Regions from separate parts of the Glutamicibacter sp. AOP5-A2-18 genome, predicted to be linked through region 2. Evidence: predicted binding sites of a transcription regulator. Region 2 holds the regulator's gene; each other region holds the start of a gene.

Region 1 (6,677 bases), 930 kb from region 2:
GCTGTGACCGGATTCGACCGTCTCGAACATGGAACACCTGAACGGATGCTTCCAATTCATCGCCGTGCACACCGAAAATATCGGCTTCAGTACGGTCGTCCAAAACCACTGCGTTTCGTTCAAAGACTCGCTTCAATGCGGCGATATCATCACGGTAGCGGGCGGCTTTTTCGTATTCCAATTCCGCTACAGCATCCTGCATTTTCACCGTTAGTGCCTTGGTGAACTTGGTTGCTTCGCCACCCATGAAGGTGCATAAATCATCGGCGAGCTGACGGTGGTCTTCCTGGGAGATCCGGCCCACACAGGGTGCGGAACACTTGTCGATATATCCGAGCAGACACGGGCGCCCCGAGGCTTCTGCTCGTTTAAAGACACCAGGGGCGCAACTGCGCACAGGGAAGACACGTAGCAGGGTATCTAGAGTTTCGCGGATTGCTTTGGCGGGGTAAAAGGGGCCAAAGTATTTAACGCCCTTGCGCTTATCTCCACGCATGACCAACGCACGAGGGTATTTCTCGTTGAGCGTGATCGCAAGATAGGGATAAGACTTGTCGTCTCTGAAGACGATATTAAACCGCGGGTTGTATTCCTTGATCCAGACGTACTCCAGCTGCAGAGCTTCAAGCTCTGAACCAACAACGGTCCATTCCACGCTGCCTGCTGTGTAGACCATGGTCCGTGTTTTGGGCGTGAGCCGATCTGGATTGGCGAAGTAAGACGTCAGTCGATTGCGGAGAACTTTGGCTTTGCCAACATAAATCACCCGGCCGTGTTCGTCACGGAAACGATACACACCGGGATTAGTTGGAATGTCCGAAGTTTTCGGACGGTAACTTGCTGGATCAGCCATGGGTCATTTCGCGTCTGGAGGTAACTGATTGTATGATTCCACGCGTTCTTGACCGGACAGAGCGGCAATCGCATCCACGATCTGGTCAGTTGCCTGACGACGTTGCGGCAGCGGATGTTTGCGCCCCAGCTGGTCAAACTGCAGTGGTTCACCAAAACGAATCTGGAATTTTGCGGGCCTAAATCCTTTAGAACCTGCAGGCTGTAACTTTTCAGTACCAATCAGTCCGACAGGAACCACAGGAACACCAGTGGTTAGCGCAAGCCAACCCACACCGGTTCGACCGCGGTAGAGCTTACCGTCGCGCGAGCGGGTGCCCTCGGGATAGATTCCGATGCCCCCGCCTTCTTCGATGATCTCCACTAGTGAATCCAGGGCAGCCACCGAGGCAGCCTGCTCACCACGCTGTACTGGAATTGAGCCTACGGATTCGAAGAAAGTCTTCATCAACTTTCCTTTGACTCCGGGAGTTGTGAAATATTCTGCCTTCGCAAAAAATGCCACGTCGCGGGGCGTCAAGGCTTGGATAATGAGCGAGTCAAAGAAGGAGAGGTGGTTGGATGCGACAATAAATCCGCCTTCCTTGGGGACGTTTTCAAGTCCAGTAACCTCGGCACGGCACACGCCATGGATGACGCCGCGAATCGAAGAACGGGTCATGGTGTAGATGCTCATTTATTTTGCACCTTCCTGCATGACGTTTGGTTCAAGTTCTAATGATTTAGCTGCCTGTTCCCCTAGCAGAGCTACCGCCAATTCCTGCGTGGTGTCTACTAGTAGGTCAGCATGGGAAAGTTCGTCCCCTTGAGCGAAGCCCCAAGCTACGCCGATGGATGAGACCGAATTTTCTCGTGCCGCATCCACATCGTAGTATCGATCGCCGATCACTACGCTGGACGACGCGTCCAACTCGGCGTCTTTCAATGCGGCAGCAACAATATGTGTCTTGCTTGAACCCATGGCGCCGTGTTCACCGTCGTTACCGTGGATTGCATCAAGGTGTTCGGTCAATCCCTTGCGGTCCAATAACAACCGGGCAATATTCACCGGTTTTGCCGTCGTGACCGCAACGTAGATATTCGCGCGACGCAGAGCCTGCAACAGCTCGATGATCCCGGGATACACCTTCGACTCATCCATGCCGACTTCCTCGTAGCGCGTACGGTAAGTGGCGATGATTTGATCGATGTTTGTGTCGGTGACGCCTTCAATGGTTCGAAGTCCCACTTGCAACGGTGGACCGACCAAAGCTTCAACTCGTGACTCCCCCGGATCGGCTAATCCGTGAGCCACAAGGGCATGGCGAATTCCCGAAGTAATGGCACCTGCGGGGTCCACGAGAGTCCCGTCAAGATCGAAGAGCGCACTTGTTACCGACATATTCACTTAGCTATCTTCCCACGAAGCGGGCGCGGGTCAGGAATCCATGACTGAAAAGGCATATTTCCCTGATCCGCGCCCCGGGTTCTACAGGATTTCCGCGAGGAACTTTCCGGTATGCGACTCGCTGACCTTGGCTACCTTTTCCGGGGTTCCGGTCGCCAAGATAGTTCCACCACCGGATCCGCCTTCAGGACCTAGATCAATCACCCAATCGGCAGACTTGATGACGTCCAAGTTGTGCTCAATGGTCAAAACGGTGTTGCCCTTGTCGACCAGGCTTTGCAAGACCAGCAGCAGCTTTCGAATATCTTCGAAGTGCAGACCAGTGGTGGGCTCATCCAGAACGTAGATGGACCGACCGTTGGAACGCTTCTGCAATTCGGCGGCGAGCTTCACGCGCTGAGCCTCACCACCGGACAGAGTGGTGGCAGGCTGTCCAAGGCGGACGTAGCCCAAGCCCACATCAACCAGTGTGCGAAGGTGGCGCGCAATCGGGGTGAAGGCACTGAAGAATTCTGCACCCTCGGCGATTGGCATATTCAGAACGTCAGCGATGTTCTTGCCCTTGTAGAGCACCTGCAAGGTCTCGCGGTTGTAGCGTGCCCCATGGCACACTTCGCACGGAACGTAGACGTCAGGCAGGAAGTTCATCTCGATCTTAAGCGTTCCGTCGCCGGAGCAAGATTCGCAACGTCCGCCCTTCACGTTGAACGAGAAGCGACCTGGCTGGTAACCGCGTAGCTTCGCTTCATTGGTCTCCGCGAAAAGCTTACGGACATGATCAAAGACGCCGGTGTAGGTGGCAGGGTTTGACCGTGGGGTACGACCGATTGGCGACTGGTCAACATGCACGACCTTGTCCAAGTGTTCCAAACCCAACACTCGGGTGTGGCGACCTGGCACCTGCTTGGCACCGTTAAGTTTGTTGGCCAGCACCTTGTACAGGATGTCGTTCACCAGGGTCGATTTACCTGAACCAGATACACCGGTCACTGCCGTAAGCAGACCCAGCGGGAATTCAACCGATACGTCCTGCAGGTTGTTCTCGTTGGCGCCAACGACCTTGAGCTTGCGATCCTTATCAACCTTGCGTCGCTTGGTTGGGATGTCGATCTGCTTGCGACCGGACAGGTAGTCACCGGTCAAAGAGCGTGTATTGGCTTTGAGTCCTTCGACTGATCCGGAGTGGACAACTTCGCCACCGTTCTCGCCCGCACCTGGACCGATGTCAACAATCCAATCGGCCTCAGCGATGGTGTCTTCATCGTGCTCCACAACGATCAAAGTATTTCCCAATGAGCGCAGGCGCAGAAGGGTATCGATCAGGCGTCGGTTATCTCGCTGGTGCAAACCGATCGAAGGTTCATCGAGAACATACAGCACGCCCACCAGGCCTGAACCAATTTGGGTGGCAAGTCGAATACGCTGCGCTTCGCCGCCTGAAAGTGTTCCGGCGGCACGCTCTAGCGTCAGGTATTCCAGTCCAACGTCCAGCAAGAACTTCATGCGGGCGTCGATTTCCTTAACCACCTGACCTGCAATCTTCGCTTCACGCGCTGAGAGGTCAATGTTAGATAGGAAGTTTGCTGCACTGCGCAGGTCCATGGCAGAAACCTCTGCAATGGAACGGCCGCCGACGAGCACCGAAAGGGAAGCTGGGTTCAGTCGCGCGCCACCACAGGTAGGGCATGGGATCTGACGCATGTACTGCTCGTAACGATCGCGAGCGTGATCCGACTCGGTCTCTTCATGCTTGCGGTGCACGTAGGAGATGACGCCTTCAAAACCAGTTGAGTACTTGCGTTCGCGGCCAAAACGGTTCTTGTACTGAACAACAACCTTGTGGTCTTTACCGCTGAGGATCGCTTCGCGAGCCGTGGCTGGCAGATCTTTCCACCGGGTGCTCATGCTGAAGCCAAGTTCTTGGCCGAGCCCCTCAATAAGACGGTTCCAGTACTCGGTGGTTGCCTTACCCAGTGACCACGGAGCGATAGCACCCTCAGCCAAGGTGACCTCCGGATCGGGAACGATCAGGTGTTCGTCAACTTCGAGCTTGGTACCGATACCGGAGCAGGCAGCACAAGCACCGAATGGGTTGTTGAAGGAGAAAGTGCGAGGCTCAATCTCATCAATGGCTAGCGGGTGCTCATTAGGGCACGCAAGATTTTCGGAGAACGAGCGGACACGTTTGGGATCATCGGCATCCAGGTCAACAAAGTCGGCCAATACTCGACCATCGGCGATGCCCAGAGCCGTCTCGATGGAATCCGTCAAACGCTGTCGGGCATCTTCCTTGATTGCTAGACGGTCAACCACTACCTCAATGGTGTGCTTAACCTGCTTGGCCAGCTTCGGAGGATCATTAAGTTGGATCGTTTCGCCGTCAACTCGGGCACGCGAGAAGCCCTTTGAGGAAAGCTCCGCAAAGAGGTCAACAAACTCACCCTTGCGTGAACGAACAACCGGAGCGAGGATCTGGAAACGAGTTTTTTCAGGTAGCTCCATCAACTGATCCACGATTTGCTGAGGAGTCTGCTTGGAGATCGGCTCATGACAAATCGGGCAATGTGGGTGACCAACACGGGCCCAGAGCAGGCGCATGTAGTCGTAGACCTCGGTAATCGTACCGACGGTTGAACGAGGGTTTTTGCTGGTCGACTTCTGATCGATCGACACCGCTGGAGAAAGTCCCTCAATGAAGTCCACGTCCGGCTTGTCTACCTGCCCGAGGAACATGCGGGCGTACGCAGAAAGTGACTCGACATAACGACGCTGACCTTCGGCAAAGATCGTGTCGAAAGCGAGCGAGGATTTGCCGGAACCGGAAAGCCCGGTGAAGACAATCATCGCGTCACGCGGTAGATCAATGTCTACGTTCTTAAGGTTGTGCTCACGCGCGCCCTTGACGATCAGGCGCGTAAGATCTGTTTTATTGCTGTCTGCAGTAGTAGCCACGAGCCCATACTAATCGAAAACTACTTCGAATAAGTGTACGAGTGGTTCTATCTCACAGAAATTTTTTCACAGGCTCACCAACGCATTCGGCGAGCGCCAATCTGCGCCTTACTGCCCGTCCGTAGCCGTCATTCGGTAAGCCATCATGCCTTCTAAGCCGTTGAGTACAACAACTTCTTTCTCGTCGTACCCTGCCCGTCGAAATTCTTGTACCGTCGGTATGCCCTTACTCGGTTTCCATGTCCCGCGCTTACACACTATTTCGGCCTCATCGAAGCTGGTGCCCCCCCGATGCTTTGTGTTCCGTTGGTACTTCAGTACCTAAGGTCGCGGAGTAAATAACGTATGGCTCGCGATCCTCCGAACAAATTGCGTTTTCTCCCACAACATCCGCCAATGGGACAACGGTGCCATCGGCGTTACTAACCGCTTTGTCGCCACCCCTGAGTGGAAGTATCGAGGTATTATCGTCGACGCGCGGTATTCCAGCCGTTTCTACCCTGGCATCGAAGTCGTAAGGATCGCTAAGTTTGTATTGCTACTTTTTTGGCGCCGGTCTTCACATCCAATGCAACCGCGCTCCACGCAGCATCGTCTATTTCCACCGAGTAGTAGTCATCTTGTCTCGCCGTCAGTGTTTGCTTGACCCCGTCGTAGTAGCAAATAACGATCGTGTCGTCATTGGCTTCGTTTATTTGGGGCGAGTCGAATCCGCACCGTGGCGAGATACCCGCTTGGGACCACAAGGTTTTTCCTGTCTTCGCATCAAGCGCAACAAGTTTCGACAGATCGGCAAGCCGGTATTCAGCTCTCTTTTTATCGGTTTCAAAGAAATCGTCCTGGCTGTGTGAGCCAGAGCCGAGCAGAATTTCTTTGTTTTTTCTACGCTTGTCCAGTTCCAGCCGCCGGATGTTGAATACCCTTTAGCGAAGACTTCTTCGTAGGGCCGTTCCCACAACGTCTTGGTTCCTTTGGAGAAATTGAGCATCTGTTTGTCGTTCTTGTGCCAGTAGGAGAAGATGCCTTCGCCCAGATGGCGCCCGCCTTGCTGGTACCCGAATTCGAGCTTGTTCTCAGGTACCGTGAACCATTGCTTGCTGGACCAATCAAATTTCATGTGCTGATGGTCAAGATACTGCTCATTACGCACCTTTGAACCTTCAGTGCAGAAAGTCTTGCCGCAGACATTTGGCCGGTTTCCCCAAAGTTCAAAATTGTTGTTGATCTTCACTGGTTTACCAGTGGCAACATCGACGATCTAGAGTGTCCCCACGGCGCCCGTTTTTGTTCCGGTATAGGCCACGTAGTTCTTGCCATCATGTTCTACGGTTTCGATACTTGGACTGATGCCCCGCGCATCGGCTGCACCGAGTGCCTCGTCTTTCCACACTTGCTTACCGTTTTTCAGATTCCGCGCGATCACTTCCAGCTGCGGGCCAACACGTCGATAGGCAATGGCCACATCGTCAATTACGGTTGGATCCGA
Region 2 (6,677 bases):
GTGCGAAAACAAACTGTAAATTAAGTTCTGGTCCGGAACCACCGCCAAGAACGACTTGGCCGTCCATGGTTCTTGAGCCTACTCCCCTGCCCGGCGCCAGCTTCACTGCCTGCAACTGCGTGAAACCTTCGGTGGCGTTTTGGACTAGGTTGGCGATCTGCTGATTCTGATAACTCGGAATCCATTCGATCTGTTTGGCTAGGTTCCAGACCCCGGGTCGTCGAAGGACAAAGGTAAATTCGCTACCAGGGTCTAGAACTAGTAGTTGGCAATCTTCACTGACCGCTGAGAGTGCTGCTCGGGGAGCAAATACTGCCACCGGACGAGCTTCCTTATGCCAAGCCTGAAGTCGTTCCACCGTGGTGAAAATTGGAAGCGCCATACGACCATCCGGTGCTTTGATTTTCACCAGTGCCATGTCGGCTTCTTTATCAGCGGCGAAGCCGTGGTCACCCATAGCTTCTTCGCCTAGCTGAGCTACAACGGCAACAAACACTCGGGCTGCAGCCATGGCTTTGTGAACTTCCAGCTCGGAGCCGCGACCGGCTTGTAGCTCAGTGAGTGCCGCCATGACTTTTGCGTCGGCGCTGCCGTCGTCTTTATCAAAGTTATGTAGCGGGTTGCCCTCACCGCTAAGGTCGCGTCCATCCCAACTCTGACCTGCCGAGTCGACGGGTGAACCGGCCTGCGCCAGCGCGGCGACGATGTGTCCCGGCAGGTGGCGTTTAGGCGCTGATTCGTTGTGCTCCGTGCTCATAAGTCCATGCTATCTGGGGAATCGATGTTGGTGCAGGGTAGTTTTGATTCTTCATTCATGAGCTTGAACACCACTTGTCGATGACGTCAGTCAATAATTGCCCAATTCGCTAGCTAGTTACCGTCAAACGGGCCAGCTGCAGTGAGTTCAATTTCAGAACAAAAAATTGACGGTTTGAAAGCCTAGGCTTTCAAACCGTCAATAGTGAAGATCAGCTCGCGTTAGCGACGACCGGCAACGTCCAGCGCTTCTTGAAGCGTGAACTGACCAGAGTACAAAGCCTTGCCCATAATTGCGCCTTCGATACCCTCAGGAACAAGTTCGCGCAATACCCGCAGATCCTCTAGCGAAGAGATTCCGCCGGAAGCTACAACAGGCTTATTGGTCTTAGTAGCAATCTCGCGAAGCAATTCAACATTTGGTCCGCGCAAGGTGCCGTCCTTGGTTACGTCAGTTACGACGTAGCGGGCGCATCCTGCGTCTTCCAAACGTGCCAGAACTTCCCATAGATCGCCACCGTCTTTGGTCCATCCGTGGCCTGAAAGCGTAGTGCCTCGCACGTCCATGCCCACAGCAATTTTGTCGCCATGGCGAGCAATCGCCTTTTTGGTCCATTCAGGGTTTTCAAGTGCCGCGGTGCCAAGGTTCACGCGAGTAGCACCGAACTCCAACGCACGGTCCAAGGACGCATCGTCGCGGATACCGCCGGAGAGCTCAACTTTGATGTTCAGTTCCTGTGCGATGCGCTGGACAATCTCGACGTTGCTGCCACGATCAAATGCCGCGTCCAAATCAACGAGGTGGAGCCACTCAGCTCCAGCGTTCTGCCATGAAAGTGCGGCTTCTAACGGGTCGCCATAGCCAGTCTCGGAGCCCGCTTCGCCCTGAACTAGGCGCACGGCCTGTCCTCCGGCGATGTCTACGGCAGGCAAAAGTTCGAGGATTGGTTGCTCGCTCATAATGTCCTTAGTGAAGTAGCGAATGTTCTAAAGGGTCAGTATCCACGCGGCGATGATGCTCATGCCTGCGAGTACCCAGAGTGCGATAACCCAAGAGATATGGGCCTTTTGGCTTTTGAGGGAGATGGCGCCACCTGCGAGGAAAGCACCGACGAACCCAAGCACGATAGTCCACATGTTTAGAGGGTATCCAACCAGTTGCGCAACAGTCGGGCTCCAGCGTCGCCAGACTTTTCGGGATGAAACTGAACGGCCGACAGCGGACCGTTTTCGACTGCAGCGACGAACGGAGTTCCGTGCGTACTCCACGTGACCTGCGGTGGTGTCATGGCAGGCTGAGTAACGTCAAATTCCCACTTCTGCACTGCGTATGAGTGAACAAAGTAGAATCGTTCGTTTTCAACGCCAGCAAAAAGCTTGCTTCCCTCTGGAGGCTGTACGGTGTTCCATCCCATGTGCGGGATAACATCGGACTTCAGACGCTCCACAGTTCCCGGCCACTCGCCGATGCCCTCGGTTTTCACCCCGTGCTCCACGCCTTGTTCAAAGAACACTTGGTGGCCAACGCAGATACCCAAGACTGGCTGTCCTCCGGCAATGCGGCGACCAATCCAGCGAAGCGATCCGGTAGCGGTGAGTTGTTCCATGACCGATGCGTAGGCACCTACGCCTGGAACGACTAGACCGTCAGCAGCAACAATTTTCTTTGGATCCGCCGTGAGTTCAACCGATGCCCCAGCAGCTTCGAGCGCACGCACTGCAGATCGGACGTTGCCCGAACCGTAGTCGAGAACTACTACATTTTTCTTTGCCACTTACAGGGCACCCTTCGTGGATGGAATCTTGTCGCCCATGCGCTCATCAAGTTCGACTGCTTCTCGCAGTGCACGAGCAAAGGACTTGAACTGAGCTTCAACGATGTGGTGCGGGTCGCGGCCAGAGAGGACCTCGATGTGTGCACAAATCTGAGCGTGGAATGTGATGGCTTCAAATACGTGGCGAGTCATCGATCCGGTGAAGTGACCACCAATAAGGTGGTATTCCTGACCAGCTGGTTCACCGGAGTGCACCAGGTACGGACGACCGGAAACGTCGACCACTGAACGAGACAACGCCTCATCTAGTGGCGCGTACGAGGTGCCGAACCGACGAATTCCCGCCTTATTACCAAGGGCTACACGCAGAACCTCACCGATGGTGATCGCGGTGTCTTCAACGGTGTGGTGCACATCGATGTGAGTGTCACCCGTGGCTCGCACGGTGAGATCGATCAGCGAATGCTTAGACAACGCCGTAAGCATGTGGTCGTAGAACGGCACAGAGGTGCTGATCTCGGAAACGCCAGTTCCGTCGAGATCTAGCTCAACAAAAATCGACGATTCGCTGGTGACGCGTTCCATGCGGGCGCGACGTGCGCCAATCAATTCGGCAGACATGTCTTCCTTCGCTTGATCCTGATTAGTTGTCCGCGCCGAGCAGTTCGGCGAGACGATCCAAGAATGCTGTAGTTTCTGATTCGGTTCCGGCAGTTACGCGCAGCGTACCCGGGATCCCATTGTCGCGGACGATGATGCCAGCTTCCAGCAACCCCTCCCAGATGGAGTGGGGATCAGCGAGCCCGCCAAAAAAGACAAAGTTGGAGTCTGAGACAGAGGGTTTGAGACCCAATGCCTTGAGACGATCAACAATTCGGTCACGCTGGGTTTTGATGTCCTCAACCTGAGCAAGCAACAATTCAATGTTTTTCAGGGCCGCGATGGCCGTTGCTTGGGTGACTGCCGAGAGGTGATAAGGCAATCGAACCAAACGAATCGCATCGGTTACTTCTGGCGCTGCCGCTAGGTAACCCACGCGGGCTCCAGCCAGACCGAAGGCCTTGGACATGGTCCGCGAAACGATCAGACGCTGTCGGCCTTCAAGCAAGGTGAGTGCTGATTTGGTGCTTGCCAGGGAGAACTCGGCGTACGCTTCATCGACGATGACTACACCATTGTGTTCGCTCATTGCGTCGTACACTTCGGTGATGACATCAAGCCCGAGAGCGGTGCCGGTTGGGTTATTGGGGGAACAAAGGAAAACGATGTTCGGTTTGTTTTTGCGAACCTGTTCGGCGGCGGACTGCGCAGAGAGCGTGAAGTCTTCTGCCCGTTCTCCTGCGATGTACGCGGTGTCAGTACCGCTGGCCAGCAACGGGTACATGGAATAGGTTGGGCCAAAGCTCATTAGGCTTCGGTTCGGACCACCGAATGCTTGCAAAATTTGTTGCAGAATCTCGTTGGAACCGTTGGCGGCCCACATGTTCTCTGCAGTTAATCCGTGGCCAAGATAGTCGGCCAGCAATTCACGAAGTTCGGTGAATTCGCGATCAGGGTATCGATTAAGAGTTGTCGCAGCTTTGGCGACTTCTTGTGCGATGGCTTCCACGACCGTAGTTGGCAATGGATGGGTGTTCTCGTTGACATTCAGCTGGATGGGCACGTCGATTTGTGGTGCGCCATATGGGGATAGCCCGCGGAGATTCTCACGCAAGGGCAGCTGACTCAAAAGTTCACTGCGGTCATTCACGCAATAAGTCTACGTGTGGACGGGCTTGGGCAGTGAATCCGCTACGAGCCAAGGTAACAATCCCTTGACCACGTTTTACCTTTAGCCAGCAAGCACTGGAATCGACAGCGAGTCGCCGACATGAATCTGAGTGCTATCAAGCGAGTTCATTTCTGAGATGTGACTAACGGCTGAGGTGACGTCGTAACCTTCAGCGTATTCGCTGGCCAGACTCCAGAGCGTATCGCCAGGGATGACGGTTACGTCTACCGTTTCAACTCCCTCAGGTACTTCCGATGATGCGTGAGCATCCGACGCGAACATCGAGAAGAAGAAGGCCGCGGCGACAGTTAAGACGAACACTGGAATCCCGATAAGGACGGCCCAGCCCCGGCGGTTGATGCGGATCTTCATTGGTGAACGGGTTTCGTTTGAGTCAAGTGCGACAGTTGCCATGACTATGTCTCCTCAGAAATAGTTTTGATGCGAAGTTGTGTTCGATGATCTAGATTCGAAGACTTGTTCGAAACTAGTACATCTGTTCTAACAGAGCTTTGTCGAACTTGTCCAGAAGTTTTCGAACAAATCTTTGAAAGAACGGAACTTATCTACTAAGATTTCGAAGTAGACGAGCAATGAAAACATCACACCATCTAGCTCCGACAGTTTGGACTCACGAACTTTCGACTGCTTGCTAGGGAAGGCAAACTCTCATGTCAGCTTCACAACGCACTCCGCGATCGAATGCCCGTTCGCTGACGATTCGCCAAAAGAAGATCCTGGAAACGATCCAACGGTCTATCGGAAAGAACGGCTATCCACCATCGATGCGTGAGATTGGTGACTCCGTTGGCCTCAAGAGCTTGTCTAGCGTCACTCATCAGTTGAGCCAACTCGAAAAGCTCGGATACATTCGGCGCGACCCTCGACGTCCCCGCGCAATGGAAATCCTTCTTCCGCTGCAGTTGGCTGACGATAAGGACGAGTCACAGACAACGGAAGTACCCGCTACTGCCGCTGCCGACGATGCCATGGTGATCGAGCTCAGTACTTCAGCCGACACCACCATGGTTCCTTTAGTTGGTCGAATTGCCGCAGGTGGTCCGATCCTTGCCGATCAGTCCGTGGAAGATGTTTTCTCGTTGCCACGCCAGCTAGTGGGTCATGGAGAACTGTTCATGCTCAAGGTTTCAGGCGACTCAATGGTCGACGCTGCGATTTGCGACGGTGACTGGGTAGTTGTTCGTCGTCAGCAGACTGCAGATAATGGCGACATTGTTGCCGCTTTACTGGACGAAGAAGCGACTGTAAAGACTTTCCGTCAGCGCGACGGTCACACTTGGCTGTTGCCGCAGAACTCCCGCTACGAGCCTATTCTTGGTGATGCGGCCACGATCATGGGCCGTGTTGTTTCGGTAATGCGTTCGCTCTAAATAGAGATCTGATCAATGTGGGGCAGATGCCATTGGCATCTGCCCCACATCGTCTAGCTAAATCAATTTCGACTGTCGGACTCACAAGCAGCAGCTGCACTGAATATCATCCAGCGCTGGACTGCAGCCGAGAGCCTGCGTGGTTCCTGATCTACCAAACTGTTGGCGGTCGCCACGACCATCGTGCGTGCTGTCGACCGCGTCCTGCCATCAAGGCGCACATCATTAGCGGCCAGGGCCAGATACCTGACCAAGATTCCAGCAAACAAGTTGCCGTCGCCACCGCCGTTCAGCGAAAGCGCACCGGTGCTGTCGGTCAAGTATTGTGCACTGGCGTGGATCAGCGTTGTTGAGTGCTCTAAATCAGCATCTGATCCCAACTCCAGCAAAGCGCCTAGAACCGGCCCTTGGTTATAGGTGTAGAGCGCGTCCTCGATCCTGTGCCCGTCCGGCACCAACCGCAGCCCGTCCAAGTACAGCCCGCTGTCATTGCTAAACAGTCTTGCCCGTAGCCAGCTAAGTAGCTTCCGTGATTGGTCGCGTTCACCATTCCGGGCAAAAAATAGAGCGGCTGGTGCGTTAGCCGGCGCGTTTTTGAAGTCCTTCTTCCGGGACCAATACATTCCACCATCTAGGACATCGTCAATGGCTCCGTTGAGCTGTTTTCTCAAAGTGGTGACAGCCTGTTTGGCATTAGCTGAGCTGTGACCATCAAGGCGACGTGAGAATGAAAGTAATCTTTGGCTCGCCAAAGCTAGCCAAGCCATGTCATCAAAAAAGTAGTTTGGGAAGACACCGAAGTTCCGCAGCCGGATTCCCCGCAATAGCTCGACGGCTCGCTGAAGTTCCCGGTGCGCTGCATCTAAGTCATTGTCAGCCAGGTAGGCATAGCCGTCGTCGATGATGGCATCTAGGTAATGAGCCTGCCACCAGTAATTCCACTCGCGTAGCGGATGCGAAATCCCGTTGAGGTCACTGAGCATG
Region 3 (6,677 bases), 1.9 Mb from region 2:
GTTCTGGATATTCATGGTTGCGCTCGATGGCGCTCTCCAGACCATGCGGAACAATATTCAACGCCAGACGCACGCTGGAATCCTCGGTGGAAAGCACCTGCGAACGCACCAGACCCATGGGGCTAGGAACTTCGGTTCCCGGCTGTGCTTTGAGGTTGATGACACTGCTGTAAAACAGCACGGATTCATCAAAGCACTGCCATGGTTGAGCCAGGTTGATGTGGTCAATGCACAGGATGGGCCCATCGTTGACGCCCGTATTAGGCAGCGTCGCTTCTTCAAATTCAATGATCCAGTTTTGTGTATTCTCTGGCGAACTAAAGAAAATCTCGGTGCTGTCAGGGGCAACAAATCCTGGAAGTTCTTGTTCATTAAAGCTTCGCAAGCGCGGGACCTTGGTGGCCAACAAGCTGTTGCCCCGTTCGCCGCTCGCACCGGGATCTAGTACCTGAACGCCAAAACCGGACACCGCTGCTTCAACTCCGCGACTGCGCTGCGAGTTGATGATGATCCGCGCGTCCCCCGAGGTCCATAGCTGCACCGGCTTACGGCGGTGTTGGCCGCGGAAACTAAAGCCCAGTTGGGCCAGCATCCCGCCGACAAGTTCAGGATCCTCGGTACGAATCTCAGCAAAGTCGAATCCGGTGGCGTCTTGAATGCCCGGAAGTTCTTTGAGCTCCAGCGCGTACTGTTCGCCGTTGGATTTTAGTAGCTGTGCCGTCTGAGACTGAAGCCATTGCAGGGACCGCAGGCCGTCGATGGCAGTACGCTCTACGTTGGACTGACGGAATACGTCATTGAAGATTTCAAGGGAAATGATGCCGCTGTACCCCGAGCGCACCAGTTCCGCCAAGAACTGATCGAGTGCAAATCCACCCTGCCCCGGGAAGAGCCGGTAGTGGCGGGACCACGACAAGATATCCATCGAAAGCACTGGGGCGTCAGCCAACTGAACAAAGAATATTTTCTCGCCAGGGATATTCGCAATCTCTGCCGGGTCATCCCCGCGCGAAAGAATGTGAAAGCTATCGATGCACAGGCCCACATTCGCGCGGTCCACCTGCTTCACGATCTCCCAAGAGTGCTGATAGGTGTCAACGTACTTGCCCCAGGCCAGCGCCTCATAGGCAATGCGCACATTGTATTTTGCCGCCAGATCCGAGAGCTGTCGGATCTGCTCGATAAACACTTGGTCGTCGTTGATGGTTGCGGTGCCAACGTTGGAGCACAACAACATCAAATCCATGCCCAGTCGATTCATGAGTTGGAACTTCGCTTCGGCCCGATGCAGGTTAGCTTTCAGCTGACTCTCGGTGACTCCCTCAAAATCTCTGAAGGGTTGGAACAGATCCAAGGTTAGCCCCAGGCGTTGCGCCATGGCTTTGACTTCTTCTGGTGACATCGGGCTAACCAAGAGGTCTTGTTCAAAGATTTCGATGCCGTCAAACCCTGCTTTGGCGCAGGCCAGCAGTTTCTCTTCGAGTGTTCCTGAGAGGCATACGGTGGCGATGGATGTACGCATTACAGTCCCTTTTCCAGCAGTTCCAGCAGGTGCTCGCGCACCTGCTGGGCATCTGGCTTGATGCCGGTGATGATTTCAAAAGCGTCCACGGCTTGTCCCACAGCCATATGTCCGCCGTCCAGAACTTGGCAGCCCAAGTTTCGAGCGGCCACGATCAGTTCTGTATCCACCGGGCGGTAGATGCAATCTGCGACCCAGTGTCGGGCTTCCAGAGCGGCAATATCTAGTGGCACCCCTGGGTGGTGATGCATGCCAATCGGCGTGGCATTAAGTAGCCCATCAACTTGTGCCAGCAACTCAGGCACCTGATCTGGCGTGGCAGCGTGGATGCTGGCCTTGGGGAAGTTTTTGCGAAGTTCTTGGACTCGATGATTCACGCGCTCTTCATCAAGATCAACGATATGCAGTTCTTGGGTTCCAGAATCCAGCAATGCGCACGCGACGGCGGCACCGGCGCCGCCGGCTCCTAGCTGCAGGACGCGCTGCTTGTTAGCTGCGGGAAGACCGGTGTCGAGAGCGCGAGAGAATCCTGAGGCGTCGGTGTTGTGCCCGTGGAATTTGCCGTCGGTGATGACCACGGTGTTAACCGCACCGATGGCTTTGGCGGTGGGTGAGATGTCATCTAAGTGATCAAGTACGAGTTGTTTGCAAGGATGGGTAACGTTGAATGCGTTAAAACCAAGCTTTGCTCCGGCAATGAGCAATTCTCCGATGTCGCTGGCCGGTAGTTTCAGTTCGGTCAGGTCAATAGGCCGGTAGAGGTATCGCAGACCGTGAACCTCGGCAGCTCTTTCGTGCATCGGTGGGGTGAGCGACGGCATCACACCATCACCGATCAAACCGACCAGATAAGACTCAGCACGTGTACTCATTTTCTCCCGCAACTCTTCTTGTTTACTTCAGGTATTGCCTGAGATGTGATTTACATCTACTGTAATGCAATGAACACATTCCGAACAAGTGTACGCATAGCGAACAGTGTTCTTGAGCTTCAGCTTTAAACACTCGACGAGGAGTACCTCCGATGCCATCTCCAGATAGCCTCAACGCATCAGCCGATTCAGGCAGTCAGGGCCGCACCCCGGTCAAAGCTGCCGTCGCTAGCTTCATGGGAAGCGCTGTTGAATACTATGACTTCTTCATCTTCGGTTCAGCGGCTGCACTGATTTTTCCGCACATATTCTTCCCTGGTACAAACACCAACGCCGCCGTTATGTCGCTGGCTACCTTCGGCTTCGCCTATGTCGCCCGGCCAGTTGGCGCGATCTTTGTGGGCCACTTTGGTGATCGCATTGGACGGCAAAAAGTCTTGATGTTCACCCTCATCTTGATGGGTGGTTCAACCTTCCTTATCGGCTGCCTGCCTACCTTTGACCAGGTCGGCTGGCTGGCGCCTATCTTGTTGGTCTTCGCCCGCCTCTGCCAAGGACTGTCGGCAGCTGGCGAGCAGGCAGGTGCTTCCTCTATGTCACTGGAGCACGCGCCGGATAACCGCCGTAGCTTCTTCACCTCGTGGACGTTGACGGGCACTCAGGGTGGTCAGATTCTTGCCGCCATGATCTTTATTCCTGTGGTGGCCTTGCCTGATGAGATCAAGTATGGCATCGGCTGGCGTATCCCGTTCTGGCTTTCGGCCCTGGTTGTTATCGTTACCTTCTTCATTCGTCGTTCGTTGAATGAGACTCCAGAGTTTGAAGAAGCCAAGAAGAACAATGAAATCGCCAAGCTTCCGTTGGCTGTACTGCTTCGTTTCCACTGGAAGGACGTTCTGCGCGTCGTATTCTGTGCCTTCATCGCAGCCGTTTCTACCGTTTATGGAACCCTGGCTATTTCCTACGGCAAGACCATCGGCAACATGGACGAATCCATTACTCTCTGGCTGGTTGTCGCCGGTAATATCGGCGCCCTGATCACGCAGCCATTCTTCGGCATGCTCGCGGACAAGATTGGCCGCAAGCCGGTATTCATCTACGGCGCGCTAGCATCAGCGGCCATCATGCCGTTCTACCTGCGCTCCATGGAATCAAGCAACGCACTACTGCAGTTCACGCTGTCGGTCCTAGTCTTCTCCTGCGCATACGCTGCAGCGAACTCGGTATGGCCAAGCTTCTACGGCGAAATGTTCTCTTCGCAGGTACGATTCTCCGGACTGGCAATCGGTACTCAGTTGGGCTTCCTCATGGCAGGCTTCGCGCCATCCATCGTGGCTGCACTCGGCGGGTTGGAAGCCAATGGCTGGATTCAGATCAGCTTGTTCACCGCAACAATTTCCGTGGTCGCTTCAATTTCTGCGCTGACCGCACGCGAGACTTACCGCGTACCTACCAAGGAACTGGGCCACATCATCCAGAAGGTCTCCTAGCTAAAAATAACTGACCTGGTCGCTTCAGCGTTTTTCTTGGAGCAACAAGACCACTAAACATCCCGGCAGCGTGACTACAGTCTTTTGCGAAAGACTGATCATGCTGCCGGGTTTGTGCTTTAAGGAGCACCACAGTTCTTCGTCTACTGGCTTGCGTGGCCCTGACCGGTAGCGATCTCCAAGAGTGTTAACTCATTGGAATTCAAGACTCTCTTCTCTGACCAGATTGCTCGCAGCTCCCGCAACAGGGCCGGACCTGCAAACGGCACCTCGACCAGACTCCCCTGCGTCAGCTGATTTTCAACGGCCAGTTGGCTCAGTACCGCCGGCCCCATTCCGCCGGCAACACACTGCCCGATGGTTGCGTTGCTGTTGAACTCAGCAATCGGTTTGGGCCTGACCACGGTGGAGATCGAGTCCAAGAACGCGCGGGTCCCCGACCCTTCTTCACGTTCAATCAGTGCAGTGCCCTGCAGTTCTTCGAGACTCAGCGATTCTGTGCGTGAGGCCCATGGGTGAGTCGGGGCGACAACGATGAGCATTTCATCTCTAAAGACTTCAGTGCTTTGGACATTGGACGGCAACTGTGGAGTCTCAACAAATCCAAAGTTCAGCTTCTCTTGCTCAATTGCCTCGATCACGTCATGCGAATTCATGATGCGCATTCGCGGGGTGACGTTGGGTAGTTGCTGGTGCAGCCGCCCGATCCATAACGGAGCCAAATACTCGGCTACCGTCATGCTGGCGCCAAATTCGAGCTCGGCCTGGCCATGCTCTGCCAACGATTGAACTCCGGCAGCAAAAGCGTTCACGCCAGCTAAAGCTTCGCGTGCCCACTGGACCGTCAGTGCGCCTTTTGGTGTCAACGTTGAACCGCTGGTTTTCCTTGTCACCAAGGCATAACCCAATCGACGTTCCAGAGTTTTTAACGCTCTGGATGCATTGGATTGAGCCATACCGGCAGCACGCGCTCCAGCGCTAAGGCTGCCATGATCAGCGATGCCTACCAGCAGTTCCAAAGAAGAGAGCTGGAGCCAATGAGTCATGCTCTGCGGTGACGACAAGACGCTATCCATATCATGATCATATGCCCGTGATAGCCAGAAGGTGAATACTGCTGGGGACCATTGAGGCGAAGACTTAGAAGTATGAACCAGCACCTAGCTTCCCCGATGCGGTCCACCGAAATTCTGGCGTCTTCTAAACGGACGCCGACTGCGGCGACCGGGGTCTTGCTTTGCCTGGCGGTTGGCGCGCTGTGCCTACTGGCCAACCACTACTTCAACTCACTGAGCGCCTTGCTCCTGGCCATCGTTCTTGGCATCGTGTGGCGAAATCTTGTATCAGTTCCTCAAAACCTTGATCCCGGGATTGCGGTGTCGGGCAAGAGCCTCTTACGTCTGGGAATTGTTGTCATGGGATTTCAACTCTCACTGAATTCAATTCTGAGCCTTGGTCCCGGTGTGCTCCTAGTAGTGCTTTTATCTGTATCGGTGACTTTTCTTCTCACCGCATGGATTGGAAAGCTTCTAGGTTTGGAGCTTGAACAGCGCCTGTTGATTGCCTTTGGCTTTTCTATTTGTGGTGCCGCAGCTGTTGCCGGCGCGGAGGGAACCATCAAAGCCAAAGAGCATCAGGTGGCCACCGCCGTGGGGCTGGTGGTTCTATTTGGCACGCTCATGATTCCGGCCATGCCTGCCATAGCCATGGTGTTGGGTCTAGATGAGCACGGTGCGGGAATGCTTATTGGAGCATCCACCCATGAGGTGGCGCAGGTAGTGGCAGCAGCCGGTTCGGTCGGTAGTGCTGCGTTGAGCGTTGCTGTCACTGTCAAGCTTGCCCGGGTTTTGCTTCTTGCCCCAATAGTCGCCGGCGTTGGAGTGTACATGCGGACCAAGCACTCGGTTCACGGAGAAAAGCATCCCCCGCTGGTGCCGCTGTTCATCGTTGGCTTTGTCGCCACGATGCTGTTGCGCAGCACTGTGGACCTACCAGAGGCAGTACTTCATAGTGCTTCAGTAGTTCAAACACTGCTGTTGTCCTCGGCCATGTTTGCACTCGGTCTGGGAGTTCACTTACGCAGCATCTTCTCCAAAAGCGGCAAGACTCTACTACTAGCTCTGGCCGCAACGGGGACCATCATTGCGGTTGCTGCCAGCGGGACCCTACTTTTCCCGCCAGCCTAAAAGCGCAACAGCCTGGAAATTGAGTCGGCGTAATCTAGCGTGCGCTCCATCCTCCATCCATTGTGTAGGAAGCTCCGGTAACCATTCCCGCCGCATCGGCGCTTAGCCAGGTCGCTAAGGAGGCCACTTCCTCGGGCTCAACAAGCCGTTTGATCGCGGCCTCGGTGAGCATGATCTTTTGAACTACATCTGCCTCTGGAATCTGGTGAATCTTCGCCTGATCCGCAATCTGCTTTTCAACCAACGCCGTGCGGACATAGCCCGGGTTGATGCAATTACTGGTGATCCCGTGCTCCGCTCCTTCAAGCGCAGTCACTTTCGAAAGCCCTTCCAACCCATGTTTGGCCGAAACATAGGCGCTCTTAAACGCGCTGGCCCGCAAACCATGGACCGATGAAATATTGATGATTCGACCAAAACCGCGTTCGCGCATTCCCGGCAACGCGGCACGAATCAGCAAGAACGGCGCCTCCAACATCAGCCGGTGAATCAGTCGCCATGCTTCTGGATCAAATTCATGGATGGGAGCTACTCGCTGCACTCCTGCGTTATTGATCAGGATGTCGGTATCAACACTGCAGCTTTCCAATGCTTTGGTATCCGATAG

Evidence for each region. Region 2 encodes LexA, which represses DNA repair genes until DNA is damaged. Its sites were predicted from a motif close to TCGAACANNTGTTCGA; they were not measured.
Region 1: uvrA (excinuclease ABC subunit UvrA) is a predicted target of LexA. The motif match lies at 5,217-5,232, and genes of this name have one in related genera.
Region 3: ACT3RW_RS14615 (shikimate dehydrogenase) is a predicted target of LexA. The motif match lies at 2,475-2,490, and genes of this name have one in related genera.

Annotation. Positions count from the first base shown of each region.
Region 1 is NZ_JBQSVW010000001.1:2,025,638-2,032,314, forward strand. Features, by position in the region: gene uvrC (excinuclease ABC subunit UvrC) at 1-853, opposite strand, end outside; gene ACT3RW_RS09640 (lysophospholipid acyltransferase family protein) at 857-1,528, opposite strand; gene ACT3RW_RS09645 (HAD hydrolase-like protein) at 1,529-2,233, opposite strand; gene uvrA (excinuclease ABC subunit UvrA) at 2,321-5,191, opposite strand; gene ACT3RW_RS09655 (hypothetical protein) at 5,883-6,422, opposite strand; gene ACT3RW_RS09660 (hypothetical protein) at 6,450-6,677, opposite strand, start outside.
Region 2 is NZ_JBQSVW010000001.1:1,097,606-1,104,282, reverse strand. Features, by position in the region: gene ACT3RW_RS05330 (SseB family protein) at 1-757, opposite strand, end outside; gene priA (bifunctional 1-(5-phosphoribosyl)-5-((5-phosphoribosylamino)methylideneamino)imidazole-4-carboxamide isomerase/phosphoribosylanthranilate isomerase PriA) at 979-1,716, opposite strand; gene ACT3RW_RS05320 (hypothetical protein) at 1,744-1,893, opposite strand; gene hisH (imidazole glycerol phosphate synthase subunit HisH) at 1,896-2,531, opposite strand; gene hisB (imidazoleglycerol-phosphate dehydratase HisB) at 2,532-3,152, opposite strand; gene ACT3RW_RS05305 (histidinol-phosphate transaminase) at 3,175-4,281, opposite strand; gene ACT3RW_RS05300 (LysM peptidoglycan-binding domain-containing protein) at 4,363-4,716, opposite strand; gene lexA (transcriptional repressor LexA) at 4,974-5,693, shown strand; gene ACT3RW_RS05290 (glycoside hydrolase family 76 protein) at 5,756-6,677, opposite strand, start outside.
Region 3 is NZ_JBQSVW010000001.1:3,041,516-3,048,192, forward strand. Features, by position in the region: gene ACT3RW_RS14610 (bifunctional sugar phosphate isomerase/epimerase/4-hydroxyphenylpyruvate dioxygenase family protein) at 1-1,522, opposite strand, end outside; gene ACT3RW_RS14615 (shikimate dehydrogenase) at 1,522-2,394, opposite strand; gene ACT3RW_RS14620 (MFS transporter) at 2,547-3,884, shown strand; gene ACT3RW_RS14625 (LysR family transcriptional regulator) at 4,028-4,948, opposite strand; gene ACT3RW_RS14630 (YeiH family protein) at 5,033-6,070, shown strand; gene ACT3RW_RS14635 (3-hydroxybutyrate dehydrogenase) at 6,105-6,677, opposite strand, start outside.